Regions from separate parts of the Amycolatopsis sp. WGS_07 genome, predicted to be linked through region 2. Evidence: riboswitches for the same ligand, from Rfam matches in the RefSeq annotation. Region 2 holds a riboswitch; each other region holds the start of a gene.
The links. Region 2 has a riboswitch for S-adenosylmethionine ahead of thrC (threonine synthase). Riboswitches for the same ligand answer to the same signal wherever they lie in the genome.
Positions count from the first base shown of each region.

Region 1: another riboswitch for S-adenosylmethionine. It lies ahead of RPX00_RS43645 (aminotransferase class V-fold PLP-dependent enzyme); the one in region 2 lies ahead of thrC (threonine synthase).
Region 3: another riboswitch for S-adenosylmethionine. It lies ahead of RPX00_RS07045 (methionine ABC transporter ATP-binding protein); the one in region 2 lies ahead of thrC (threonine synthase).

Region 1 is NZ_CP136053.1:9,280,350-9,289,872, reverse strand. It holds gene RPX00_RS43655 (ArsR/SmtB family transcription factor) at 1-233, shown strand, start outside; gene RPX00_RS43650 (potassium/proton antiporter) at 333-1,811, shown strand; SAM riboswitch class IV at 1,908-2,022, shown strand; gene RPX00_RS43645 (aminotransferase class V-fold PLP-dependent enzyme) at 2,063-3,382, shown strand; gene lspA (signal peptidase II) at 3,559-4,149, shown strand; gene RPX00_RS43635 (RluA family pseudouridine synthase) at 4,146-5,072, shown strand; gene RPX00_RS43630 (AsnC family protein) at 5,069-6,508, opposite strand; gene RPX00_RS43625 (DUF885 domain-containing protein) at 7,125-9,523, shown strand, end outside.
Region 2 is NZ_CP136053.1:9,869,900-9,879,422, reverse strand. It holds gene RPX00_RS46280 (DegV family protein) at 1-507, shown strand, start outside; gene RPX00_RS46275 (DUF3626 domain-containing protein) at 504-1,337, opposite strand; gene RPX00_RS46270 (GNAT family N-acetyltransferase) at 1,328-2,251, opposite strand; gene RPX00_RS46265 (helix-hairpin-helix domain-containing protein) at 2,921-3,478, shown strand; gene RPX00_RS46260 (ComEC/Rec2 family competence protein) at 3,475-5,841, shown strand; gene thrC (threonine synthase) at 5,866-7,131, opposite strand; SAM riboswitch class I at 7,145-7,278, opposite strand; gene holA (DNA polymerase III subunit delta) at 7,409-8,380, shown strand; gene rpsT (30S ribosomal protein S20) at 8,472-8,732, opposite strand; gene RPX00_RS46240 (DMT family transporter) at 9,125-9,523, shown strand, end outside.
Region 3 is NZ_CP136053.1:1,539,013-1,548,535, reverse strand. It holds gene RPX00_RS07075 (PadR family transcriptional regulator) at 1-17, opposite strand, end outside; gene metG (methionine--tRNA ligase) at 79-1,875, shown strand; gene RPX00_RS07065 (TatD family hydrolase) at 2,131-2,955, shown strand; gene RPX00_RS07060 (transglycosylase family protein) at 3,304-4,764, shown strand; gene rsmA (16S rRNA (adenine(1518)-N(6)/adenine(1519)-N(6))-dimethyltransferase RsmA) at 4,856-5,788, shown strand; gene RPX00_RS07050 (hypothetical protein) at 5,737-6,042, shown strand; SAM riboswitch class I at 6,505-6,595, shown strand; gene RPX00_RS07045 (methionine ABC transporter ATP-binding protein) at 6,812-7,825, shown strand; gene RPX00_RS07040 (hypothetical protein) at 7,934-8,395, opposite strand; gene RPX00_RS07035 (4-(cytidine 5'-diphospho)-2-C-methyl-D-erythritol kinase) at 8,517-9,485, shown strand.

The sequences.
Region 1 (9,523 bases), 590 kb from region 2:
TGGCGGTGCCGGATCGGCCGCGCCGCCCGCTGCTGCGCGACTGTCTCGATTGGACGGAGCGGCGGGAGCACCTGGCCGGCGCGGTCCCGGCGGCGGTGCTGGAGCGGGCGGTCGAAGCGGGATGGCTGACGCGGGACCAGCAGCGCGCGGTGCGGGTTTTGCCGGGCGCGGCGGGTCCGTTCGCCGCGTTGGGTGTCGATCTCGCGACGGTGAGTGCCGCCGAGGCGTCGTAACACACCCGCGAGGTCCCCCGCTCCGGTGGTGCGCGCTCGGGAACCGGACACTGCCTCACTATTCTGGACGCCTGGGGCGACCGGGAGGGAGGCGGAGGAGTGGACGAACTTCCCGTGCTCCTGGGCGTCGGCGCGCTGGTTCTGGTCGTCTCGGTCGTCGCGGTGCGGGTGTCCATCCGCCTCGGCTTCCCGTCGCTGCTGCTGTATCTCGGAATCGGCGTCGTGCTCGGCGAAGCCGGTTTCGGCATCCGCTTCGACAATCCCGCGCTCACCCAGTCGCTCGGGCTCGCCGCGCTCGTCCTGATCCTCACCGAAGGCGGGCTCACCACGCGCTGGTCCGCGGTGAAACCCTCGCTGGGGCCCGGAATCCTGCTGTCCACAGTGGCCGTGGTGATCAGCATCGCGGTCACCGGCGCGGCTTTGCACTGGCTGCTCGGCCTCGACTGGCGCCTCGCCCTGCTGTGGGGCGCGGTGCTCGCGTCCACCGACGCCGCCGCGGTGTTCTCCGTGCTGCGCACGGCCGGGGTCGGCAAACGGCTCGTCGGCGCGCTGGAGCTGGAATCCGGCATCAACGACGCGCCCGCCTACATCGCGGTCGTCGTGCTCGCGTCCGGCGAAGCGGTCGACTGGTCGCTGCCGCTGCTGGTGGTCTACGAACTGCTCACCGGCCTGGTGCTCGGCCTCGCGTTCGGCTGGCTGGGCGCGCAGGCGCTGCGCCGGGCCGCGCTTCCGGCGACCGGCCTGTACCCGCTCGCCACGGTGGCGGTGTGCGTGCTGGCGTACTCCTCGGGACAGCTGGCGCACGCGTCCGGGCTGCTCGCCACCTACGTCGCCGGCCTGGTGCTGGGGAATTCCAAACTGCCGCACCGGTCGGACACCCTGTCGTTCGCCGAGGGACTCGGCTGGCTCGCGCAGATCGGGTTGTTCGTGTTGCTCGGCCTGTTCGCGTCGCCGACCCGGCTGCTCGAAACGCTCATCCCCGGCCTCGTCGCGGGCGCGGTGGTGCTGCTGCTCGCCCGGCCGCTGTCGGTGGTCCTGTCGCTGCTGCCGTTCCGGTTGCCCTGGCGGGAGCAAGCGTTCCTGTCCTGGGCGGGCCTGCGCGGCGCGGTGCCGATCGTGCTCGCGATGATCCCGCTGTCGGAGGGAGTACCCGGCGCGCAGCGGCTCGTGGACGCGGTTTTCGTGCTCGTCATCGTGCTCACCGTGCTGCAGGGCGCGACGCTCAGCCCGCTGGCGCGGGTGCTCGGGCTGGCGAAGGCGGCGCAGGCGCACGAGATCGAGGTCGATTCCGCGCCACTCGACGAACTCGGCGCGGAATTGCTGCAGGTGCGGATCCAGAAGGGGTCGAAGCTGCACGGCGTGTACCTGTCGGAGCTGCGGCTGCCCGCCGGCGCGTCAGTCAGTCTGGTGGTCCGCGGCGGAACGAGCTTCACCCCGCAGAAAACCAGCCGGTTGCAGGTCGAAGACCAGCTTCTGGTGGTCACCACCGCGGCCGACCGGGACGCGACCGAACGGCGGATCCGCGCGGTCGACCGGGCAGGCCGCCTCGCCCGGTGGCGCGGGGAATCGGGCAACTGAGCCCTCTGTCCTTTGTGGACCGGCCGGGTGACCGTCGTCTCAGATCACGGGACGGGGCTGGTTTCGGCTGCTCGGTTTCCGCTATCGTCCGTATCAGGTCATGAGTGCCAGCGCGAAGCCCCGGCTTGCTGGCCGGCAACCCTCCTACCGCGGTGGGGTGCCCCGGGTGAGGACCAGGCCGGTCGCGCAGCGCGACGGGCAAGCGCGGGCCCCTCGCCGGGGGTCCCCCGGAACGCCGAGGAGGCACCGTCATGACTCTCGCACTCGACCGGCCCACCACCACTGTTCCCACCGTCGCCGGTGCGACGCTGCGGGTGCCGCTCGTGACGGGCGGCGACATCGGCTACGCCAACCTCGACCACGCGGCCAGCGCGCCCTGTCTGGACGCGGTGCGTTCGGCGGTCGACGAGTTTCTTCCCTGGTATGCCAGCGTGCACCGGGGTGCTGGCTTCGCTTCTCAGGTCTCTACACGGTTGTACGAGCGCACTCGGGATGTGCTGCGCCGGTTCGTGGACGCCCGCAGCGGCGACTCGGTGATCTTCACTCGCAACACCACTGACGCGTTCAACCTGCTGGCGAAAGCGTTGCCGCGCAAGACTTCCGTGGTGGTCTTCGACAGTGAGCACCACGCGGCGCTGCTGCCGTGGCGGGGGCCGAATGTGCGGCGGGTGCGGTTGCCGCGGACTCGGCTTGCGGCGGTGTCCGTTGTGGACGAAGCGCTGGCGGAGTGTCCGCAGGGGCCGCGGTTGGTGGTTGTGGCTGGGGCGTCCAATGTGACTGGTGAGCTGCTGCCGGTGGCCGAGATCGCCGCGGTGGCCCGGAAGCACGGGGCCCGGGTCGCGCTGGACGCGGCTCAGCTCGCGCCGCATCGGCAGATTTCGGTGCGGGAGCTGGATGTCGACTACGTCGCGCTGTCCGGGCACAAGCTGTATGCGCCGTTCGGGGCTGGGGCGTTGATCGGGCGCAGTGACTGGTTGCGGGCGGCTGAGCCGTATTTGGCTGGTGGCGGGGCGACCAAGCTGGTGACTGAGGAAGCTGTCGTGTGGAACTCCGGTGAGGAGCGGCACGAGGCTGGGTCGCCGAATACCGTTGGCGTGTATGCGCTTGGGGTGGCTTGCGAGCAGTTGGCGGCTTCTTGGGATGCCGTGGGGGCGCACGAGGCCGCGTTGCTGGAGCGGTTGCGCAAGGGGCTTGAGGGGTTGCCTGGGTTTGCCGAGCTGCGGTTCTTTGACGCGCCGGTGGATCGGGTCGGGACGTTGAGTTTTGTGGTTGATGGGTTTGAACCCGGGTGGCTGGCGGCGGTGTTGTCGGCTGAGTATGGGATTGGCGTGCGGGACGGGGCGTTTTGCGCGCATGTGGCTGCTCGGCGGTTGATCGGCGAGGCTGGCGGGGAGGGGCAGCAGGCGGTTCGGGTGAGCCTTGGGCTGGGGAGTACTGAGGAGCACGTGGATCGGGTGGTGCTGGCTTTGCGGCAGATCGTTGCCCGGGGGGCTCGGTGGGAGTATGCGAAGGTTGATGGGCGGTGGGGGCCTGTTGACGACTCTCGTGAGCTGCCTGGGTTTTGTTTGTAAACTCACCAGCTGTGTTTTTGGCGTCGGCTCCGCCGCCGCGCGCGGGATCGCCTTTAGTCGGCGTCTGACCGAGTGGTGTGCTGGGCCCGGAGGGCCGGGCACACCACTCGGTCAGACGCCGACGCGATCCCGCGGTTGTGGTCCCGTTAGCTGTGGTCGGGTTGGCAGGGTGGACAATGGGGGATGTGAGCACCGAGTCGTCGCCGTCTGAGTCCGAGGTTGAACCGCCTGAGCGGGAGCGCGCGTTGCCTAAGCGGCGGGTTTGGGTGGTGTTCGCGGTCGCGGCGCTGCTGTGGGCGATCGATCTGATCACGAAGAACCTCGTGGTCGCCAATCTTGAGGGCAAGGAGCCAAGGCCGATTCTCGGCGGGCTGATCTACCTGCAGGTCATCCGCAATCCGGGTGCGGCGTTCTCGATGGCGACCGGCATGACCTGGGTGCTCGCGCTGGTCGCGATCGGCGTCGTCATCGCCATCGTGTGGATCTCGCGCAGGCTGCGGTCCGTGGGGTGGGCGATCGGGCTCGGGCTGGTGCTCGCGGGGGCGCTGGGCAACCTCACCGACCGGTTCTTCCGGGAGCCGGGGCCGCTGCGCGGGCACGTCGTCGACTTCATTTCCGCGTTCGCGCCCAACGGGCAGGGCTTCGCGATCTTCAACATCGCCGACTCGGCGATCTGCGTCGGCGGCGCGCTGATCGTGCTGCTGTCCCTGCTCGGCAAGGACTACGACGGCACCTCCACCCGCGGCAAGAAGAAGGAAACCGCGTGAGCGCGCGCATGCTGCCCGTCCCGGACGGGCTCGACGGAATGCGCGTCGACGCCGGGCTGGCCAAACTGCTCGGACTGTCCCGCACCGTCGTCGCGGAACTGGCCGCGGCGGGCGACGTGCTGCTCGACGGCCGTCCCGCGGGCAAATCCGACCGGCTCGCCGCGGGCGGACTGCTCGAGGTGACGCTGCCGGAACCGGAGCGGGCGACGGAAATCGTCGCGGAGCCCGTCGAAGGCATGAAAATCCTGCACGATGACGACGACATCGTGGTGATTTCGAAGCCGGTCGGCGTCGCGGTGCATCCGAGCCCCGGCTGGACCGGCCCGACGGTCGTCGGCGGGCTCGCCGCGGCCGGGCTGCGGATCTCGACGTCCGGCGCGGCCGAGCGGCAGGGTGTCGTGCACCGGCTCGACGCGGGCACCACCGGCGTGATGGTGGTGGCGAAGAGCGAGCACGCGTACACCGTGCTGAAGCGGGCGTTCAAGGAACGGACCGTGGACAAGGGCTACCACGCCGTCGTGCAGGGCCACCCCGATCCGACCCGCGGCACCATCGACGCGCCGATCGACCGGCATCCGCGGCACGACTACAAGTTCGCGGTCGTCGCGGGCGGACGGCCGAGCGTCACGCACTACGAGGTGGTCGAGGCGTTCCGGGCGGCGTCGCTGGCGCACGTGAAGCTGGAAACCGGGCGCACCCACCAGATCCGCGTGCACTTCTCCGCGCTGCGGCACCCGTGCGCGGGCGACCTGACCTACGGCGCGGACCCGGTGCTGGCCCGGAAACTCGGCCTGACCCGGCAATGGCTGCACGCGCGCACGCTCGGTTTCGCGCATCCGGCGGACGGCCGGTGGGTCGAGTTCGAGGCCGAGTACCCCGACGACCTGGCCGGCGCGCTGGAGATCCTGCGGGACGGGAACTAGTCGACGGCCCAGGTCAGCGTGCGCTCGTCCGGCTCGGGCCGGGGACTCCAGCGCACCGAGACCACCCGGGTCGCGGTGGGCAGGACGTACACGGTGTGCCCGCCGAGCGTCTCGCCCGGCTGCACGCCGATCTTGTGCGGCGGCCGCGACGTGAGCGAAACCGGGGCTTTCGCGACGGTCTCGCCGCTGTCGGTGACGAGTTCGAGATAGTTGTCCGGCAGCGAGGCGAACGGAATCGGCCCGCGGTTGGTGATCTCGGTGTGCACGACGACCGCGCGCTCGCCGTCCTCGAGCCGGTAGCCGGCCGCGCCGAACAGGAAATCGGCGGGATCCTGGACCTCCAGCAGCTGCACGGAAAGCTGTTCCCCCTCGAGCCCCTGCGACTGCATCGTCTCGCCGATCCGCCCCTTCTTCGCGGGCGCGGCCGCGGGCCGGGGTTCGTCGCCGCGAGCCCACGACGCGGTCTGCGGGACGCCCCACGTGCTGACGGCGGGATCCGGAGCCGGATACGGCCCGGACTGTCCATTGTAGACGTTCGGGGCGGGCATTCCGGTCTGGACGGGGGAGTAGGCGCCGGACACTCCCGGGCCCTGGGCCGGTCCCGGGGAGTACGCGCCGGACACGCCCGGCCCGGCGGGGATCCCGGTCTGGGCGGGCGGGTACGCGCCGGAGATCCCCGGAAGCGGCGGGTGCGGGCCTGAGGTGCCGGGAAGCGGCGGGTGCGGGCCGGAGTGCCCCGGCGGCGGATGCGGGCCGGAATGTCCTGGCAGGCTCGCCGGGTCGGGGCCGGGGATCCCGGACTGCGCGGGCGAATGCGGGCCGGAGGCGCCGGGAGCGCCGTTCGGAGCCGCGGCCGGGTTGCCCGGCATCGCGGCCGGGCCGGACGGCACCGGACCTGGTGCTCCGGCGGGACCGCCCGCCATCGAACCTGGGGCTCCGGCGGGACCGGACGGCATTGGCCCTGGTGTTCCAGCTGGACCGGACGGCATTGGCCCTGGTGTTCCAGCTGGACCGGACGGCATCGAACCTGGCATTGGCGCACCCGGCATCCCGGGCGCTCCGCCCATCCCGCCGGGCGCCGGAACTCCGGACGACGCCGGGCCCGCGGGCATTGCCCCTGGCGCTCCGGTAGGCCCCGACGGCATCCCGCCCGGCCTCGGCCCGGCGGCCGGGAACGGCACCGAGCCGGGCCCGCCCGGATACCCCGGAGCCTGCGGACGCTGCCACGACGCGGGAGCCCCGGAAATCGCCGCCCGGAGCCCGTTGGGGTCGCTTTCGACGCCGACCAGCAAGGGCAGCCCGCTGCCGGACAGCGCGACGAGCCGGTACGCGACCTCCCGCGGATCCATCCCGACCTTCGCCGCCAGCTCGTGCACAGCCGCCTTGCCCAGCTCGGCGAGCGCGGCGAGCAGGCGGATGTCGGCGGGATCGGTCACGGCCACTCCGGCAACGCTACCGCCTCGCCCGCCGGACCCGGCCGCACCACCGCGTCCGGCGTGCCCCGCACCACCGCGACCGACGGCGGAACCGAGCCTGGTTCGGCCGTCCGTGCCGGACGACCGCGCCGCCGCGCCTGGCACGCGCAGGTCGCGGCGGAGGGCGGATGCGGGACTGGTTCGGCCGCGCCGCCGCATCCGGCAGGCATATGCCGCCGCAGTGGGCGGTGGGAGCGGTCCCGGACCGGCTTGGGTTGGGCCACGCGTGTCGCCTCGGCCGCACTGCCGCACCCAGCACGCGCGCGCCGCCGCAGCGGGCGGCGGCAACGGGCCCGGCTCAGCCGAGACCCGCCCGCGCGTCACCACCAACCCGTCGCCCAGCGGGACGGCGAAACCAAAGCCCGCCCGCGAACCACCACATCGGACAGCCCAATCCGCCCCACCCAGCCGCCATCCCCCGACCACGCACCGAAGCCATTCGCGCACAAGTTCCGCCCCACGGCACGCCGATCCGCCCGCCGAGGGACCGGCCGCGCCGGATCCGGGCGTGTGCACCCCGTTCTCGATTAGGGTCGGAACCATCACCTTCTCCGCCTAACCCTGGGGGTCCACGCCGATGTCCGTCGTTTCCGATCTCGCCGACGAGTTCGTCGAGGTGTCGTTCGACCACGAGCCGCTCGACGCCGCCATTCTCGGCATCCGGCCGGACGCGCCGGGGCTCGGCGATCCGTCGGCCGCGGCGGAGGCGGCGTTCCGGGAGCGGCTCGCCGGGCTGCGGGAGCGGGCCGAGGCGGTCGATCCGGCCGGGCTCGACGCGGCTGATCGCGTCACGCGCGACGTCCTGCTCAGCTCCCTCGACGGGCATCTCGACCGGATCGACAGCCGGGCCGTCGACTTCACCGTCACCGACCTGTTCGTCGGGCCCGCCGCCGGGCTGCTGTCCGCGCTGCCGATGATCACCGTCACCGGCGAAACCGCGGAGGCGCACCTCACCCGGCTCACCGAGATCCCCGAGTACCTCCGCGCCGTCGCGCAGCGGCACCGGGACGGCATCGCCGCTGGGCTGCTGCCGATCGAACGCCTGGTCAAGGCCGCCATCGCGCACATCGACCGCTACCTGGCCGAGCCGGAGAGCGACCCGCTGCTGCGCCAGCCCGCCCCGGACGACGAGTTCGCCGCCCGCCGCGAACAAGTCCTCAGCGAGGTCGTCCGCCCCGGCTTCCGCGAGTACCGCGACTTCCTGGAAGCCGAAGTCCTCCCGCACGGCCGCCCGGACGACAAGGCAGGCGTCTCCTGGCTCCCCGGCGGCGACGAGATCTACGCCCGCCTCGCCCGCACCCACACCACCAGCAACCGCACTCCGCAGGAGCTGCACGACACCGGCCTCGCGGTGATCGCCGGCCAGGTCGAGCAGTACCAGGCCCTCGGCGAGCGCGTGTTCGGCACGCGGGAGCTGCCGGAGATCTTCGAGCGGCTGCGCACCGATCCGAAGCTCCGCTGGACGAGCGCCGACGACCTCCTCGACACCGCCCGCACGGCGATCTCCCGCGCCGCGGCCGAGGCGCCGAACTGGTTCGGCCACATCCCGCAGCACCCGTGGACCGTCGAGGCGGTGCCGGAGGACTCCGCGCCCGGCGCGCCCCCGGCGTACTACATGCTGCCCGCCGCGGACGGCTCCCGGCCGGGCGTCTACTTCGCGAACACCTACCAGGCCACGGAGCGGTTCCGGCACACCGCCGAGGCCACCGCGTTCCACGAGGCGATCCCCGGCCACCACTTCCAGCTCAGCACCGCGCTCGACCTCACCGAACTGCCGCTGCTGCGCCGCATCGGCAACTTCACCGCGTACGCGGAGGGCTGGGGCCTCTACACCGAGCGGCTCGCCGACGAGATGGGCCTGTACTCCGACGACGTGTCGCTGCTCGGCATGCTGACCCTGGAGTCGATGCGGGCCGGGCGGCTCGTGGTCGACACCGGGCTGCACGCGCTGGGCTGGAGCAGGCAGCAGGCGGTCGACTACCTGCTGGAGCACACGCCGATGGCGCAGGTCGAGATCGAGGCCGAGGTCGACCGGTACCTCGGCTTCCCAGGCCAGGCGCTCGCGTACATGGTGGGGCGGCTGGAAATCGAGCGGCTGCGCAAGCAGGCCGAACAGCGGCTCGGCAGCCGGTTCGACATCAAGGCGTTCCACGACGTCGTGCTGTCCGGCGGTTCGCTGCCGCTGTCGGTGCTGGAGGCCGTGGTCACCGAGTGGGTGGCCGGGCACGGCGACACCGTCGCCGGGCTGGCGGACGAGCTGGTCGAGCTGGACTTCGAACGGGAACCGCTGGAGCGCACCGTCCTCGGCCTCCCGGGCGACCACTCCCAGCTCGCCGACCCGAGTCTCGCCGCCGCCGAGCGGCACCGGGCCTCCTACACCGCGATCGCCGAGCGCGCCGAGGCGATCGACCCGGCCGGGCTGACCGCGTCCGAGGTCGTCACCCGCGAGGTGGTGCGCACGCACGCTCGCGGCGTGGTCGACACGATCGACTCGCGGCTGTCCGGGTTCGCGGTGAGCGACGGGTTCAGCTCGCCCGCGCTGAACCTGATGACCATCCTCCCCGCGCTCGTCCCGGACGACGCGGGCAAAGCACGCGACTACCTCAGCCGGCTGGGGGCCGTCGGCGGCTACCTCGACGCGGTGATCGAGATGCAGCGGACGACCGTCTCGGACGGGTTCGCGCCGCCGGACTTCCTGGTGCGCATCGGGATCGAGTACGTCGAGCGGTATCTGGCGAACGAGGAGGGCGATCCGTTCCGCGTCACGCCGGCGGTTGAGGTCGAGGGCTTCGCGGCGGAGTGCGACCGGCTGCTCGCCGAGGTCGTGCGGCCCGCGTACCGGCGCTACCGAGACTTCCTCGCCGAGGACGTGCTGCCGGTGTCGAAGACGGACAGCCAGCCGGGCATCAGCCACCTGCCGGGCGGGCTGGACAAGTACCAGGGCCTGATCCGCGCGCACACCACCACCGACCGCAC
Region 2 (9,523 bases):
GTCGATTCCCGCACCACAGCGATGGGTTTGGGCTTCGCTGCCCTGCACGCCGCGGACGCCGCCGCTTCCGGAGCCAGCCCAGCCGAAGTCGAAGCAGCCGCAACAGAAGCGGCTGAACGATCCTCGACACTGTTCGTGGTCGAGACGCTGGAACACCTGCGCCGCGGCGGCCGGATCGGTTCGGCCGCGGCGTTGCTCGGCACCGCGCTGGCGGTGAAACCAGTGCTGCACATGTCCGACGGCCGGATCCTGCCGCTGGAGAAAGTACGCACGATGAACCGCGCGATCGGGCGTTTGGTCGAGCTGTCCGTGCGAGCGGCCGGTACCGGTCCGGTCGAACTGGCGGTGCACCATCTCGCCTCGCCGGAGCGAGCGGTCGAACTGGCGAACCGGCTCGAGGAAGCGATCCCGGGCTGCGCCGGGGGATGCGTGGTGTCGGAGATCGGCGCGGTCATCGGCGCGCACACCGGTCCCGGCGTGCTCGGCGTGGTCGTGCAGCGCGCCTAGCCGAGTTCCTGGTTGCCGAATCGCGCGAGCAGGTGCCAGACGCGTTTGAGATCTTGCTCGTCATGGCCCGTGGCGTGCCCGAGGATGCGGGGGTCGAGGCGTCCGTCCTCGGCGAGTTCCGCACCGAGCGCGGTGAACTCCGGACCTCGGTAATCGGGGTGCCGGAGCAGTTCTTCGGTGGTGAGCCGGAACCCTTCGTGCCATTCGACCGTACCCAGTTTTCTGGCCGCAGCCTCGACTTCCGTCCCCCGATAGGACGGATCGAGAACCAGCGCTTCGACGTCCCGGGCCAGGTCCAGGTCTCCGTGCACCTGCGCCTCGATGTAGTCGTCCAGCAAATCTTTGTCGTCTGCCTCAGCCGTCGCGACCAGGCCGGACAGATGCGCTTCGACGCCGAAAGCCGTCGGCTCGAAGACGCTGTCGGGATAGCTGAAAGTGGTGCGGGACATCGTGTGCCGGGCGAGCCGCAGATACGCCGACCCGAACCGCGGCGAGCCGCCCACCTTCCGGCCGCGGAAATTCAGCGACCCGTATTTCGGCCGGTGCGCGGCCCCGACGTCGTCGTAGGTGCCGGCGAACAACCGGCTTTCCCAGCGCCAGCGGTCCCCTCCCGGATGCGCGGTGAGTCCGCCGTTGCTGACTCCGGTCTCGAACTGCGAGCGGTACCGGCCGTCGCGTGCCATGCACTCCAGGATCGGCACCCCGCCGACCAGCCGGTCCGGGTGGAAATGCAGCGTGACCCGCCACGACGGATCAGCCGGACCGCCAGTCGCCAACGCGGCCACGTGCGCGACCGCGCGCTCCCAAGGTTCCCGTCGGATCACGGCCAGGCCATCGTGATCGTGCGCTCGAAGTTGACATAGCCAGCGCGCCGGAACGCGTTCGCCATCGGGATGTTGCCGAGGTCTGTCGCCGCCCGGATACGAGGAACCTCTTGTGTGGCAAGGATTCGAGTGCCCTCGGCGAGAATTTCGTCGATGTAGCCGTTGCCGCGGTGCTCGGGCAAGACCGCAAGGTACCCGATGATCGGGTTGTAGTCGTTGCGGGCCGGCGTGACGAATCCGACCGGCGTGCCGTCGGGCAGCGTGGCGACTCGCCACCAATCCCGCGGACTGCGGTAATGCGCCAGTTCGTCCTCATAGTGCCTGATCGCCGCTTCGCGGGCGGACATTCGGGTCAGGTCGTCGCGGCTGTGGGCGTCGAGCGTCCCTTCCAGGACGCGGGTCATCAAGCCGAGGACCTCGTCCTCGTCGCGGATCTCGCGGAAGGTCAGGCGGTTTCGCGGCGGGGCTACAGGAGTCCCCGGACGCCATTCGAAACGCAGCCGTTCGGCGAGAAGGCGAGCCCCGGTCTGTTCGAGTGCGGCCATCCGGTCTCCGACCACGCGCCGGGTCGCGGCTTTTTCGCGCCACTCAACGGGAATCATCCGATGGTAGACCGGACGCCTGGTGTCTGCGGGCAGGATCTCCGCCATCGCGGTCCGGAGCAGCCGCGCACCGACGCTCACGTCCTCGAGATCGAAAAAGTCCAGTAGAAACGGGACAGCCTCCCCGGCGCGACCCCACCACGCGGCCCTGGCGACGAGTTCGCCGTCGCGCAGCGCGACCCACATCCAGCCCGGCCTGCGCCGGCCGGTGGCGAGATCGTCGGCGAGTTCGTGGTCGAGGGCGTAAGAAAGCTGGCAGAAGAGATCAAGTTCTTCCGGCCCGGAGATCGGGCGCACGGTCAGGTCAGTGTGGTCCACGGCTGCGGCAGCTCCCGTTCGGCGGTCGGCTACCAGGTCTAGCGGATGCCCGCGGCGGGGGCGAACGCTTTTCGATCACCGGTGCTGCGGGCCAAACCTGTCAGTATGACCGCGTGCCCCGACAAATTCCGGCGCGTCACCTGCGATGACGGCCGAGTTGTCCCCAAGGGGCGGGTTGTCCACAGATTGCGCGGAACCCTCTCGCCGCCGCGGCCGCCGGGGCCTAGCGTCGATCGTGTGTTCGATCAGTCCGCCCGGGATCCGGGCACTCCCGTCAACGTCAGGCTCGCCTGGCTCTCCGATCAGCTGGCCGCGGCCCCGCATGCCGCCGGACCCGGCAACCAGTCCGCACGCCGCTGGCTGCGCGGAGGCCGGTCGGCGCTCGCGGAGTTGCCTGGCGACGGTTCGGCTCCGCGCACCCGGAACGCAGCGTTGTCCGCAGGTGCGGACAACGCGGACGGTCTGCTGCCCGGTGCCGCACCACTTCCGCGACCAACGGGCCTGAGCGCACGCCTGTCTGCATTTGCTGACAGCCCACACTCTCCGGAAAGCGAGCTGCCTGCGGGAAAATTGGTGCGCCGCTGGCTGCCCCAGCCCAGCGGACCGCGCTTGATACCCCGGTGGCTTCCCGGCTCGAACGGCATACCGGGCTTTCTCGCCCGCCGAGGAATGATCCTCGCCCTGGCCTTGCTGGCAGCTGCCGCCGTAATAGCCGGTGGCCTGGCGATCTTCGGTCGCTCACCCGCAGCTGAAGTCGCCCCGTCGCTGCCGACAGCCCGGGCCCAGGTGCCGCACGCGCCGAAGGCCAGCGAAAAGCTGGTGATCAGCGTCGTCGGCCACGTGCGCGCACCAGGACTCGTCACCGTGCCGTCGGGTTCCCGCGTCGCTGATGCCCTCCGCGCAGCCGGCGGGGCCAATCCGGGTGTCGACCTGACCGCGCTGAACCTTGCCCGCAAACTCACTGACGGCGAGCAGTTGGCGGTGGGTGTCCCGGCTGCTCAGGCGGCACCAGCCGGTTCAGCGGCCGCAGCCAGCAAGATCGACCTGAACTCCGCGACGGCTGAACAACTCGACAGCCTGCCCGGGGTCGGTGAGGTCACTGCCCGGCGCATCGCCGACTGGCGCGCCCAGCACGGCGGATTCTCGAGCGTCGAACAACTTCGCGACGTAGATGGCATCGGCGAGAGCAAGTTCGAGAAGCTTCGCGAGCAGGTGACTGTCGGATGAAGTCGGAAAGCGAGGAAAAGCCGCGCCGTGATCACGATTTCCGCCTCGTTCCCGCCGCTGTCGCCGGATGGGCGGCGACGCTCGCCGGGCTCCAGCTCGGCTGGTGGGTCGCGACCGTGGTCGGTGCCGTCGCGGTCATCGGTGCCGTGGTGCTTCTGCTGCGCGGCCGGTCCCGCTACGTCGGGGCCGGGGGAGCGTTGTTGCTAGTCGGGCTTGTTGCGGCTGTCCCGACCGCTCTGCGCATTCACGACGCAGCCGCCGACCCGTTGGGAGCCGCTGCCGCACGTGGCGTCACGGCGACGCTGCGGGTCGAGATCAGCGAACGTCCACGGTCGATCCACCAGGCCGGCTATGCCGATCAACAGGCGGGAACCCGGTCGGTGGCGATCCCGGCGCGAGTCATAACGGCCACAGTGGACAGTCAGCCAGTCGAATCGACTGGCCGGGTCTTGCTGCTGGCACCCGTCGCGGGATGGAACGGCCTGCTGCCAGGCCAGGAAGTGACGACGTCCGGCCGTCTCTTGCCCGCCCGCGCAGGCGAGCTGACGGCCGCGGTGGTCTCTGTCCGGGCCGCGCCTGCCGACGTCGGGCAAGCGCCGTGGTGGCAACGCGCGGCAGCAGCGCTGCGCAACAGTTTGCATTCGCTATGCGAGATCCTGCCGGAGGAACCGGCGGGCTTGCTGCCCGGGCTGGTGCTGGGCGATACGAGCGCGCTGCCGCAACGGGTCGAGGGCGAGTTCACCGCCTCCGGACTGACCCACTTGATGGCGGTGAGCGGTGGAAACCTCGTCATCGTAGGCGGAGCCGTCCTGCTGCTGTGCCGGTTGGCGCGGGCTGGCCCGAGGTTTTCCGCAGCGGCGGCAGGCACCTGCCTGGCCGGGTTCCTCGTGCTGGTCGGTCCCGAACCGAGCGTCGTACGGGCCGGTGTCATGGGCGGCATCGGCTTGCTCGCGCTAGCTCTCGGACGGCGCGGTTCGGCGTTGCCGGCACTGGCGTTCGCGGTGTGCGTGCTGGTCGCGTGGGACCCGACGATGGCGGCCAATTTCGGTTTTGCGCTTTCCGTTCTGGCCACCGCGGGGCTGGTGCTGCTCGCACCGAGATGGGCGGATTCGTTGGTGCGAAAGGGAGTTCCGCCGGGCTACGCCGAAGGTCTGGCCGTGCCGCTGGCCGCGTTCGTAGTCACCGCACCGGTCATCGCCGGCATGGCGGGCACGGTCAGTCTCGTCTCGGTGGTCACCAATGTCCTTGCGGCACCAGTTGTCGCACCGGTGACCGTGCTAGGCGTGCTCGCGACCGTCGTCGGGCCATGGTGGCCGGGGGCCGGGCATTTGCTGATCCGATTGGCGGATCCGGAAGCGCGATGGCTGATCACCGTCGCCCGGCATGGCGCCCGAGCACCCGGAGCAGCGCTGCCCTGGCCCGGTGGCTGGTGGGGCGGATTGTGCGCGGCGGTCCTGCTGGCCGTTGTCGTGGTGGCAGCGCGATTCCGCCGGTTCCGGCTGCTGGTGGCGACCGGACTGGTCGTCGTGCTGTTGACGGTCGTGCCGGCCAAGGTCCTGCTGCCTGGCTGGCCGCCGGACGGCTGGGCGATGGTGGAATGCGATGTGGGGCAAGGAGATGCGGTAGTGCTCGCCACTGCCGAACCTGGCCGGGCGGTGGTCGTCGACACCGGGCCGGAACCGGGGCCGGCCGACGAATGCCTGCGGAGGCTGGGCGTCGAGCGAGTGCCGTTGCTTGTGCTGAGCCATCTGCACGCGGACCACGTCGGAGGGCTCGCCTCGGTGTTCGACGGACGGGCGGTCGGCGCGATCGCGGTCGGGCCTGGGCGCGCTCCGGCGTGGGCGTGGCAGTCGGTTTCCGGAGAAGCGCGGCGTCGCGGCGTTCCGCTGGTGCAGTTGGGCGAAGGGCAGCGGCTGGAATGGCCGGGTCTGTCGCTGGACGTGCTCGGTCCGCGCTACGCCACCACTCGGTCACCAGCCTTGCAGGACGGCACGATGATCAACAACAGCTCAGTCGTTCTCCGCGCGGACACGTCGGCTGGACGGGTTTTGCTGACCGGAGACGTCGAACTTGCCGCGCAGGCGGATCTGCTCGCCGAGGGCGTCGACCTGCGTGCCGACGTCCTGAAAGTGCCGCATCACGGCTCGAGATACTCGCTGCCGCAGTTCCTCGCGGCGGTGCGCCCGCGTACGGCGCTGATCAGTGTCGGCGCTGGCAATGGATACGGACATCCGAGCAAGTCCACAGTGGACGTTCTCGGCACGATGGGAGTGCTCGTCACTCGGACCGATGTGGACGGTGACACTGCCGTTCTTCCTGGCGGGCTCGCGCGCAGGGGTGAGCCCCGGGGTCCGCCGCGGTAGGCGTGCGGACCCCGGGTCAGCGCGTCAGTAGCCGAGCGCCTTGGCGACGGCTTCGGCGGACGGCGGCACGGTGGCCTTCGGGCCGACGTGGTTCTCGACCGCGTCGAGGGTCTTGAGGCCGTCGCCGGTGATGAGGAGGACGGTTTCGGCCTCCGGGTCGAGCTTGCCGGTTTCGACGAGCTTCTTCGCGGTCGCCACGGTGACGCCGCCGGCGGTCTCGGTGAAGATGCCTTCGGTGCGCGCGAGCAGCCGGATGCCTTCGACGACCTCTTCGTCGGTGACGTCCTCGATCGCGCCGCCGGTGCGGTTGACCACGTCGAGCACGTACGGGCCGTCGGCCGGGTTGCCGATCGCGAGCGAGCGGGCGATGGTGTCCGGCTTCACCGGCTGGACCACGTCGTGGCCGTTGCGGTACGCGGTGGAGACCGGCGAGCAGCCGGTGGCCTGCGCGCCGAACACCTTGTACGGGCTGGCGTCCACGAGACCGAGCTGGCCCAGCTCGCGGAAACCCTTGTCCACCTTGGTGAGCTGCGAACCGGAGGCGATCGGCACGACGATCTGCTCGGGGATCCGCCAGCCGAGCTGCTCGGCGACCTCGTAGGCGAGCGTCTTCGAGCCCTCGGAGTAGTACGGGCGGACGTTGACGTTCACGAACGCCCACTTCGGGTGCTCGCCGGCCAGTTCGGTGGCGAGCCGGTTGACGTCGTCGTAGTTGCCGTCGACAGCGATCAGGTCGCCGTCGTAGACCGCGGTGGTGAGGATCTTCGCGCGCTCGAGGCTCTTCGGGATCAGTACGACCGAACGCCAGCCGGCGCGCGCCGCGGCGGCGGCCGTCGCGTTGGCCAGGTTGCCGGTCGACGGGCACGCGAGGACCTCGAAGCCGAACTCGCGGGCGGCGGCCAGCGCGACGGCGACGACGCGGTCCTTGAACGAGTGCGTCGGGTTGCCGGTGTCGTCCTTGACCCACAGGCTCTTGAGGCCGAGCGCCTTCGCGAGCCGGTCAGCACGCACCAGCCGGGTACAGCCCGGTTCGGTGTTCGGGATCTCCTCGACGTTCGAGGGGACGGGAAGGAGTCGCTTGTAACGCCAGATGTTGCGCGGGCCCGCCTCGATGTCCTCGCGGCGGACGCGGCCGAAGTCGTAGGCGACTTCCAGCGGCGAGAAGTCTTCGACGGAGACGAATTCCGGAGCGAGCGGCTGCCGGTGCCCTTCTTCCTTCGACACCAGTTCGACGGCCGGACCGAGGTCGATCGTCTTGTTGGCGGAGGTGGCGCTGAGGGCTGCAGTCATCGCGAGGTTCCTTTCCTCATCTGCCCCGCCGAAGCGGGCCGGAATTGGCACCGTGGTCGTCAGCTACCCCGCGATCGCGGGATGACAGGCTGTACGCCGGTTGCCGGGGCTTCGTCGGGCCGTTCCCTCTGCCCCTCTGGATGAGCGGTATTCGGTTGTCGGAGCGCGGTGGGCGCGTCCTCGGCTACACCGTACGACATCCCGATCAGCTCGTGCCACGGAGGCGGCCCACATCACCGGAGCGGACGGCCCGGCGACCGGGTGAGAAGATGGCCGGGTGACCACCGCACCCGCGCCGCTGCACCTCGTCACGGGCGAGGAAGAACTGCTCATCGAACGGGCTGTGCGCGCCTCGCTCGACGCGGCCAAGGCCGCCGACCCGACGGCCGACCTCACGCGGATGCGGGTGTCCGATCTCACACCGCCCGTGCTCGCTGAGCTGGTGAGTCCTTCGCTGTTCGCCGAGGGGCGCGTGATCGTGCTGGAGTCGGCGCAGGACATCTCGCAGGAGCTGTCCGACGCGGTGCTCGCCTACCTCAAAGCACCGGCCGACGGCATCGTCCTCGTGGTCGTGCACAGCGGCGGCGGACGGAGCAAGGCCGCCAAAGCGCTGCCCGGCGCGTTGAAAAAAGCGGGCGCGGAAATCACCGAATGCCCGAAGCTCACCAAGCCGGCCGAGCGCGAGTCGTTCGTCCGCAACGAGGTGCGCCGCGCGGGCGGCAAGATCGACGGTGCCGGCTTGATGGCCCTGCTCGACTCGGTCGGCTCGGACCTGCGCGAACTGTCCTCGGCGGCGACGCAGCTGGTCGCCGACACCGGGGGAGTCGTCGACGAGCAGGCGGTCCGCCGCTACCACACCGGACGCGCCGACGTGACCGGCTTCGCGGTGGCGGAAAAGGCCGTCGCGGGCGACCGGGCGGCCGCGCTGGAGTCGCTGCAGTGGGCGATGCAGCTGGGCGTCCCGCACGTCCTGGTGGCGGACGCGCTGGCCGACGCGGTCCGCACGATCGCTCGCGTGTCCGCGGCCGGACGCGGCAACCCGAACCAGATGGCGGGCGAGCTGGGCATGCCGCCGTGGAAGATCCGCAAGGCACAGGGCCAGTCCCGCGGCTGGGGCCAGGACGGCCTGGCGACCGCGATGCGCGTGGTCGCGCGGCTGAACGCCGAGGTCAAGGGCGCGGCGGCCGACTCGACCTATGCCCTGCAGCGCGCGGTCCTCGACGTGGTCGCGGCCAAGGGAGATCGCTGAGCGGCAAGGCGTCTGCCGTCGGAGCCGCCCTGCCCCGGGCACGGAAAAGGCCCGGCAGCCGAAGCCGCCGGGCCTTCCGGAAAGACTGCGCTCAGAGCTGGTTCGCGCGCTTCGCGAGAGCCGACTTCTTGTTCGCGGCCTGGTTGGCGTGGATGACGCCCTTGGTGACGGCCTTGTCGAGCTTGCGAGCGGCGTCGCGCTGCAGTTCGAGGGCCTTGTCCTTGTCACCGGCTTCGGCGGCCTCGCGGAACTTGCGGATCGCGGTCTTCACCGAGGACCGGATCGCCAGGTTGCGCTGCCGCGCCTTCTCGTTCGTGGTGATGCGCTTGACCTGCGACTTGATGTTGGCCATGGAGGCGTTCCTCTTTCACTCGGTGAAGGTCGCTGCCGCGTTCGTGTGGCTCCGGATCAGTCCCGAGGGACTGCCGGGTTTCCTCCCTGACGGAATGCCGCACGGCAACAGTCGAAAATCTTAACAGCCCTGCTCGCGGCCCTTGCGTGGGCCCCGGAGCCGTTAACCGTTCGGCATTCCGCCCGCGGCTCCGTTACGGTGGATCTCGGTAGTGCCTAGGGTTCCGTCGCCTGCCCGTGGTCCCGCACAGCGGGTCGCGAAAGACAACGAGGGCGGGCGGGACTGGTCCGAGCGGCACCTTCGGCGGGACACCGAGCCCTGCCGTTCATCTGACGGGACAAAAGCCTGGAGGACCCGGTCTTCAGCATGCGCTGAAAACCTGAAAGGGTCCGATGAACACCACTGCCCTCGCCATGGTCCTCGTCGCCGCGGTCGTGCACGCCGCGTGGAACCTCGCCGCCAAACGGGTTTCCGGCGGACCGCGGTTCGTCTGGCTGTACTACACCGTTTCGGCCGTCGCGATGCTCCCGGTGATCGCGGTCGCGCTGGCCGTCGAACCGGAACGTCCACAGTGGACCTGGCTGGTCGCCGCGCTGGTCACCGCGGTCCTGCACGTCGTGTACGGGATCGTGCTGCAGCGCGGCTACGAGGTCGGCGACCTCTCGATCGTCTACCCGCTGGCCCGCGGCACCGGGCCGCTGGTGTCGGTGCTCGTGGCCGTCACGGTCCTGGGGGAACGGCCTGGCGTGCTCGGCCTGATCGGCGCCTTCCTCGTGGTCGGCGGCGTTCTC
Region 3 (9,523 bases), 1.9 Mb from region 2:
AGACGCGTCGCCGACACCGGCTCTCCCTTCCCCGACCACCACGAAACGCATTCGAGCGCATCCGTAGGCTAAACAGGTATGAGCACCCCTGTGTTGACTGCGGTGGCCTGGCCTTACGCCAACGGCCCCCGCCACATCGGCCACGTGTCCGGATTCGGCGTCCCGTCCGACGTCTTCTCCCGCTACCAGCGAATGGCCGGCAACCGGGTGCTCATGGTGTCCGGGACCGACGAACACGGCACGCCGATCACCGTCCAGGCGGACAAAGAGGGGATGACCCCGCAGCAGACCGCGGACAAGTACACCCGCCAGATCGACGAGGACCTCCAGGGCCTCGGGCTCTCCTACGACCTGTTCACCCGCACCACCACCGGCAACCACGCCGCGGTCACGCAGGAGATCTTCCTCGCGCTCAACCGCAACGGCTACGTCGTCCCGAAGACCACCCGCGGCGCGATCAGCCCGTCCACCGGCCGCACGCTGCCCGACCGCTACATCGAGGGCACCTGCCCGATCTGCGGCTACGACGGCGCGCGCGGCGACCAGTGCGACAACTGCGGCAACCAGCTCGACGCCGCCGAACTGATCAACCCGAAGTCGCGGATCAACGGCGAGACGCCGAAGTTCGTCGAGACCGAGCACTACTTCCTCGACCTGCCCGCGTTCACCAAAACCCTCGGCGACTGGCTGGGCACCAAGACCGACTGGCGCCCCAACGTCCTCAACTTCACCCGAAACCTGATCGACGACATGCGGCCCCGCCCGATCACCCGCGACCTCGACTGGGGCGTGAAGATCCCGCTGGACGGCTGGCGCGACCAGCCGCTCAAGCGGTTCTACGTCTGGTTCGACGCGGTCATCGGCTACTTCTCCGCGAGCGTCGAATGGGCGCGCCGCAACGGCACGCCGGACGCGTGGCAGGAGTGGTGGAACAACCCCGACGCGCGCTCGTACTACTTCATGGGCAAGGACAACATCACCTTCCACGCCCAGATCTGGCCCGCGTTGCTGCTCGGCCAGAACGGCGACGGCGACCGCGGCGGCGAGCCGGGCAAGTACGGCAAACTGCACCTGCCGGACGAGATCGTGTCCAGCGAGTTCCTCACCATGAGCGGATCGAAGTTCTCGACGTCGCGCGGCACGGTCATCTACGTGCACGATTTCCTGCGCGAGTTCGGGCCGGACGCGCTGCGGTACTTCATCTCGGTGGCCGGTCCGGAGACGCAGGACACGGACTTCACGTGGGACGAGTTCGTCCGGCGGACCAACTTCGAGCTGGCGAACGAGTGGGGCAACCTCGTCAACCGGTCGATTTCGATGGCGCACAAGAACAACGGGGCGATTCCGGCTCCGACTTCGCCTGCTCCGGCGGATGAGGAGTTGAAGGCGTTGTCTCGGCAGGCGTTCGACACCGCTGGCGGGCACTTGGCGCGGTCGCGGTTCAAGCTGGCCGCGGCTGAGGCGATGCGGGTGGTTACGGCGGCTAACCGGTATCTGTCGGATCAGGAGCCTTGGAAGCTCAAGGACGATCCGGATCGGCGGGACGCGGTGTTGCATACCGCGTTGCAGGTGGTTAGTGACGCGAACACGCTGTTGACGCCGTTCCTGCCGCATTCTGCGCAGAAGGTGCATGAGGCGTTGGGCGGGACTGGGGTTTGGGCTGCTCAGCCTGAGCTGCAGGAGGTGCCGGATCTTGATCTTCCGGACCGGGTTAATCCGATTCTGACCGGGGATTACGCGGGGGAGCAGGCTCGGTGGGAGTCTCGGCCGGTTGAGGTCGGGCGGCCGTTGGCGAAGCCTACGCCGTTGTTTACGAAGCTGGATCCCAAGTTGGGGGAGACTGGGCCGGAGTGGGCTCCGATTGTGACTGAGTGAGGCTGGGCTGAGGGCTCGTCGCCTGGCGGCGACATTGCGCCTCGGGGGTTGCGTGGGGCACCCCGAAGCCAATTGTGATGACGGTCGAGGGGTGCTTGTCAAGGCGGGAAAGATGCCTTGACAAGCACCCCTCGACCGCATTTGGGCTTCGTATCGGGGTGCGGGGGTGGTGTGGGTGCCTGGCTGGGTTGGGTGCGCGGGGTGCGGGGGTGGTGTGGGTGCCTCGCTGGTTTGGCGGCCAGTAGTTTGGGGTCTATGGGTGACGAAAAGCGTGAGCTTCCGCCGGTTCCTGATCGGTTGCCGGTGACGGTGGTGGATGCGCACACTCATTTGGATGCCTGTGGCGCGAAGACTGCTGCTGATGTCGTGGAGATGGTTGATCGGGCGGAGCGGGCTGGGGTTGCTCGGGTCGTGACCGTTGCTGATGATCTTGCTGCGGCTCGGTGGGCTTCCGAAGCGTCCACCTGGGACTCGCGGGTTTTTGCGGCGGTGGCTATTCATCCCACGCGTACCAAGGAGTTCGGGCCCGCCGAACAGTCCGAAGTGGAGCGTCTGGCGCGTGGCGAGCGCGTGGTCGCGGTGGGTGAGACTGGGCTCGATTACTACTGGGACTACTCGCCGCACGATGCGCAGCAGGTGGCGTTTCGCTGGCACATTGATCTTGCGAAGCGGCTTGGCAAGGCTCTGATGATTCACGACCGCGACGCGCACGAGGACGTGCTTCGCATCCTCGACGAAGAAGGCGCGCCCGAGACGGTCGTCTTCCACTGCTTCTCCGGCGACGAGCACATCGCGCGCCGTTGTATCGACAAGGGTTACATCCTGTCCTTCGCCGGCACGGTCACCTTTAAGAACGCGCGCGGGCTGCACGAGGCCGCGCGCATCGTGCCGCGTGGGCAGTTCCTCGCTGAGACAGACGCGCCGTTTCTGACCCCTCATCCCTACCGTGGGCGGCCGAACGAGCCGTATTGCACCGCCTACACCGTTCGCTACCTCGCTCAGCTGCGCGGCGAAGCGGTCCACGAGGTGGCCGATGCGGTCCGGACCACTGCCGAACGCGCATACCGGCTGCCTGCCTGATTCCGTACTGTCACAACGGGTTGCACGGATTGCGACATTCGAGGACGCGCATTCGTCCATCTGACGAGTGATGCAAGTCACGACACTCCGGGGGGTGTTTGCGCAACCTGCCGACACCCGTTACTGTCCCGTGATCGTGCCGGTCGGTACCGCGACGCGGAACCGGCTGATACGCCCACCAGTCACGTCAGTGCACGTCGGGGAAGCGGAACCGGGGTTGGTACGACTCGGGACCGTGACGATGGCGCTGGCTGGGGGTGTCGGACTTGAGAGGCGCGCCCGAGGGTGCGTCGCGAACGAAGGACGACGCGCGAGAACGCGCGGTGTCTTGGGAAAGGGAACGACCCGGTGACTGGTAGTCGGCAGGATGACACGCGTCTTGACGCGGGTTCGGCGTATTTCTCCTCCTCCGCTGGTTCGGTGGCCGTGCTCGACCGCGAGCTTGAGGACACCGCCTACGGGCAGCTTGACTTCTCCGACGAGCTTCGCGTGACCGAGCAGGACGTGCTCGCCGCACTCGGCCCGGACGCCGACGCGCTCATGTCGGAAATCGACGTCGACGTGGATGAGCTGATCCGGCTCATCAACGCCGAGACCACGATGCTTCCGCCGCTCGTCCTCCCGGACGAGGTCGAGCAGGACCGCACCGCCTCCCCCCAGGCCAAGAAGGTCGAGGTCGAGGAGGGGCTGCGCGAGGCGACCAAGACCTGGAAGCGCCGCTTCCTCAAGGGTGCCGTCCTCTCGCTGCTGGTCACCATCGGCGGCGGCGGCGCGGCGGCGCTCGCGATGAACAAGAGCGTGACCGTCGACGTCGACGGCCACCAGCAGACCGTGCACAGCTACGGCGACACCGTCGGCGAGGTCCTCGAGGACGCTGGCCTGTCGGTCGGCGCGCACGACGCGCTCTCGCCCTCCCCGCAGGCCGCGGTCGGCGACGGCGGGGTCATCAAGCTCGAGCGCGGGCGTCAGCTCAACCTCGTCGTGGACGGCGTGTCGCGGCCCTCCTGGGTTCGGGCGACCACGCTCGGCGAGGCCATGAACCAGCTCGGCATGGGCAGCATGATGTCCCAGGGCGCGTGGACGTCGATGCCGTCGTCCGGCGAACTGCCGCTCGAGGGCTCCACCGTCCAGGTCAAGACCCTCAAGCACATCACGCTTTTCGACGGCACCAACGCGCCCCGCAAGGTGGACACCACCGCGGTGACCACCAAGGAACTCGTCTCCGACCTGAAGCTGAACCTCGGCCCGGACGACGCGATCGAGGGCGGCCTCGACATCAGCCTGAAGAACGGCGCCGAGGTCCACGTCAGCCGCATGGGCGTGTCGATGGTCAACCAGGAAGAGGCCATCGACCCCGAGGTGCAGAAGGTCGACGACCCGACGCTGCTGCAGGGCCAGCAGAACGTCCAGGACCCGGGCACGCCGGGCAAGAAGCTCGTGACCTACAAGGTCACCAAGAAGAACGGCGAAGAGGTCTCGCGCGAGCAGGTCTCGGAGAAGACCCTCGTCGAGGCCAAGGCCAAGATCATCAAGGTCGGCACCAAGAAGCCGCCGACGCCGGCCATCGGCGACACCGGCGCGTGGGACCGCATCGCGCAGTGCGAGTCGGGTGGCAACTGGTCCATCAACACCGGCAACGGGTACTACGGCGGCCTCCAGTTCGACCGTCAGACCTGGAACGCCTACGGCGGCCAGCAGTACGCCCCGACGGCCGACAAGGCCACCCGCGAGCAGCAGATCGCGATCGCCGAGAAGGTGCGCGAGGACCGCGGCGGCTACAGCGCCTGGGGCTGCGGCTACAAGGCCTGAGCACCCTCCGATTTCCGGCAGGCGGCCGGGAGCCTCGCGCTCCCGGCCGCCTGTTTTCGTATGCCGCGTCGCCGCTGGGTAGGCTCGTCCGGTGGTGGAACTGCTGGGGCCTGCCGAAATCCGCGGGCTGGCCGACGAACTCGACGTCCGGCCCACGAAGAAGCTCGGGCAGAACTTCGTGCACGACCCCAACACGGTCCGCCGCATCGTCGAACTCGGCGGGGTGGTGCCGGGGGACGTCGTGCTGGAGGTCGGGCCCGGCCTCGGGTCGCTGACGCTCGGTCTGCTTGCCGCGGGTGCCGAGGTCATCGCCGTGGAGATCGACCCGGTGCTCGCCGCACGGCTGCCGCGCACGGTCGCCGAGCGCGCGCCGGAGGCGGCGGACCGGCTGACCGTCGTCGGTGCCGACGCGCTGCGGGTCCGCGCCGCGGATCTGCCCGCTGCGCCGGTGTCGATCGTGGCGAACCTGCCGTACAACGTCGCGGTGCCGGTGGTGCTGCATCTGCTGGCCGAGCTGCCGTCGCTGCGCAGCGGGCTCGTGATGGTCCAGACCGAGGTCGCGGACCGGATGGCGGCCGGGCCGGGCAGCCGCACCTACGGCGTGCCGAGCGTGAAGCTGGCCTGGTACGGCCCGGCCCGCAAGGTGGCCGCCGTGCCGCGCGCGGTGTTCTGGCCGGTGCCGAACGTCGATTCCGCGCTGGTGTCGTTCACCCGCACCGACCCGGTGTCCGGGGTGGACCGCGCGCGGCTGTTCGCGGTGGTCGACGCGGCGTTTTCCCAGCGGCGCAAGACTTTGCGGGCGGCACTGGCCGGATGGGCCGGTTCCGCCGAGCGGGCGGGCGAGCTGCTCGCCGAGGCCGGAATCGACCCGAAGACGCGCGGCGAGCAGCTCGACGTGCACGCCTTCGCCCGGATCGCGGCCGCTGGCGCTGATCGAGGCCCCTCCCGCCGGGCCGGGCTAGCTTCCGCCGCATGCTCCGGAACCTCCTGCTGGCCCTGCTCCAGCTCGTCGGCGCGGTGTTGATCGTCGGCGGATTGCTCGGCACCGCGGCCGGGGTGGCGATGCGGTTCAAGGAGCCGGACGCGGTGATGTGCGGCGACCGGGTGATGCCGCGCGATCCGTCGTACTCCTGCGGTGGCGGCACATACGAGTCCATGGCGCGGGCACAACAGGCCTCCTACGACCGCAGCCCGTTCGTCGCGGGGTTCTCCTTCGCGGGTGTGCTGGTCGGGATCCCGGTGGCCTACTTCGCGTCGAAGAAACGGTACCGGTGGTAGCTCGCCTCACTCCTTCTGAGTGTCCATCTGGCTACTCTCGGTTGTCACCGATACGGCTGTATCGCTGTGACCGGCGGCTCGTCAGGGCGTTGGCATTCGGGGGAGTCCGTTTGCTCCACGGCCCGGATTGTTCAGCCGTGCCGGTGCGAGATGCTTCGCTCCGGTGAGCTATCTCGACTCGGTTTCCGACGCGTCCGCGCGGGAGCCATGGCATGCGGGCAGCTCACCCTTGACAACGAGAAATCTGTTGTTCCATAAGATCTCTTGATCGTCCACAGTGGAACGAACCCGTTCGCTACCGGTGCCGGTCAGGCTAGGAGCGCAGGTCGGAGCACTGTTCGGTGGCCGAGGTTCCGGGTTTCCGGGTCCTGGACGCGGTGTTCCGGTATGCGGGCACCACCAGACGTGTGATCTGCACCAACGAGCTTGCGTTCAGCCAATGGGATCGGCTTTACTCGAAAGCGTCCATCCCGAGCGACTGAGAGACCTGGCTCGCCGAAGTCGCAGCAACCACCCTCCGCAGGGCAGGTGCTACCGCCAGGACCGATGGAGGCTGTTTTCGATGAAGAGGGTCACCCGCCCGCTCCTGCTGACCCGCCGGCGCGTAGTCGACGAAGGTCGCCGCACGGTATGTGCGTGTCAACGCTCCATGGTCATCGCCTGATCGTCTTTTCCGCAGTTTCTTGCGCCGTCCATTGTGGACGGTAATTCGATGACGCCTGGCGCGCCCGGAAACGGCGCTGCGCCTCGTTTTGCCTGGAGCCCTTTCGTGATCACTGTCGAAAACGTGTCCAAGTCCTTTCCCTTCCACGGAAATCGCGTCGCCGCCCTGCGCGACGTGAGTGTCGATGTGCAAGCCGGCTCGCTGTTCGGGGTCGTGGGCCCGTCCGGTTCCGGCAAGTCGACCCTTGCCCGCTGCATCGCGCTGCAGGAACGCCCGGACCGCGGCGTCGTGCGGCTCGACGGCCTCAACACCGCGACGCTCGACGGCAAGCGGCTGCGCGAGATCCGCCGTCAGCTCGGCGTCGTCGGGACCAAGCCGGAGCTGATCGCCGAGCGCACCATCGCGGGCAACATCGCCAGCCCGCTGGAGCAGCTCGGCGTCGACGGCCCGCAGCGGCGCAGCCGGGTCGGCTCGCTGCTCGACCTGGTCGGCCTCACCGCCCGTGCCACGCAGAAGCCCGAAGAACTCACCGAAGGCCAGCTCCGCCGGGTCGCGGTGGCCAAGGCGCTCGCCGCCGGACCGGCCGTGCTGCTCGCCGACGACCCGACCGCCGGGATCGCTCCGGAGGACTCCGGCGCGGTGCTCGCCGTGCTCGACCGGGCGCGGGCCGAGCTGGGCGTGACGATCGTGGTCACCACGCCGGACGCGGACGTCGTCCGCCGGGTCTGCGACGACGTCGCGGTGCTCGACAACGGCGCGATCGTCGAGCGCGGCACGGTGCTGGACCTGATCTCGACGCCGGACAGCTGGACCGCGCAGGCGGTGCTGCCGTCGATCGAGACGTCGCGCGCGCAGTCCGCGAAGTACGACCGCGCGGTCGATGTCGTGCTGATCGGCTTCGCGTCGGTCGGTGCCTTGCTGCCCGAGGCGGCCAGCCGCTTCGACGTGGAGCTGGCCACCATCGGCGGCGGGCTCACCCGCATCGGGGACACTCCGATCGCCCGGTTCCGCCTCGGCGTCCGCGGCGAGCGGGCCGACGCCGCGCTGTCCTGGATCGCCGACCGGGGCGCGCACGTGAGCCAGCCGGCTCGCGGTCCGCAGAGCGTCGTCGCTGCCTGATTTCCCTTTCACTGAGCGGTTTTCGAGGGCCGTCCCATTCGGTTGGGGCGGCCCTCGCCGCGTCTGTGGGACACGTCGCCCCAGGAATCGGGACACGTGGGCAAACTTTTAGGACGACTGTCCTGACGTCTGTCTATTGTGGTGCTTCCGGCGGAGGATCTCGGCCACTTCCGGATCCGCGTGCGCCTCCGCGGTCTGCTTCCACTTCGCCACGAGGGCAGCGACCGGAACCGGATTGCCGAGGGATTCGGCTCGCTCCAGGGTTTCGGCCAGTTCGCCGGCGAACGCCCGCGTCTCCGCCGCCGACAGGTAGCGCGCCCACGGGAACGCGGCGGGCAGCACCTCGGTGGTCTCCACGTCGCGGCGCATCAGCTCCACGAGGATCGCGACGGCCGCCGAAACCGCGGCCGCCGCCTGCTCCGCGCGTTCGGCGGTGACCAGCAGCAGATCTGGTTTGTCCTTCTCCCGTCGGCGAATCCGGACCGAACGGCTCGGCGACTGTTCGAGCTGCTCCACCACCCGGCGCGGGTGCAGGGACAGCTCGGACAGGTTGACCTCCGGCGCGCGCATACTTCCAAGGTAGTTTCAAACTGGCCCGCCGGGCCAATCCGGAACGACGACTGGGGGAACTTCTGTGCCAACGTTTTCTCCTGGCGGCACCTGACCTGCGGCAGCCACGTAGGCTGGACGGGTGCTAGCCGTCGTTCCACCACCAGTCACCGTCCGGGTCCCGGCCAAGGTCAACCTGCACCTGGCCGTCGGCGACCTGCGGGCGGACGGTTTTCACGAGCTGGTCACCGTCTTCCAGGCGCTTTCGCTCACCGACGAGGTGACCGTCGCGGCCACCGACGAGCCGGGGCTCGAGGTGTACGGCGAGGGCGAGCGCACGGTGCCCACCGACGGGGCCAACCTGGCGTGGCGCGCGGCGCGCGAGCTGGCCGCCTACGCCGGACGGCCGGACGCGGACGCGCCGAAGGTGCGCATCGTGCTGCGCAAGGGCATTCCGGTCGCCGGCGGCATGGCGGGCGGGAGCGCGGACGCGGCGGCGGCGCTGGTCGGGCTCTCGTCGCTCTGGAAGCTCGACGTCACCCGCGACGAGCTGGCCACCATCGCCGGACGGCTGGGCAGCGACGTGCCGTTCGCGCTGTACGGCGGCACGGCGCTCGGCACCGGCCGAGGCGAGCAGCTCGTGCCGGTGCTCGCGCGGCACACGTTCCATTGGGTGCTGGCCTTCGACGAGGAAGGCCTGTCCACCCCCAAGGTCTTCGGCGAACTCGACCGGCTGCGCGCGGACGGCAAACCGCCGCGGATCGGGTCGCACACGCCGGTCGTGGAGGCGCTCGCGTCGGGTGATCCTCGCCAGCTAGCCCTGTTGCTCGGCAATGATTTGCAGGCGGCCGCGGTGTCGCTGCGGCCCGGCCTGCGCCGCACGCTGCGTGCCGGGGTGAACGCGGGCGCGCTGGCCGGCTGCGTGTCCGGCTCCGGGCCGACGTGTGCGTTCCTGTGCTCCGACGCGGAAACGGCGGTCGAGGTGGCCGCCGAACTGTCCGGCGCGGGAGTGTGCCGCACGGTGCGGGTCGCGCACGGCCCGGTGCCCGGCGCCCGCGTGGTCGGCGGCGACGACGCGCCGCGCAACGTGCCGCCGCGCGTGCACGCCTGAAAAACCAACGCTTGAATCAATAGTCCACAGTGGAAAGG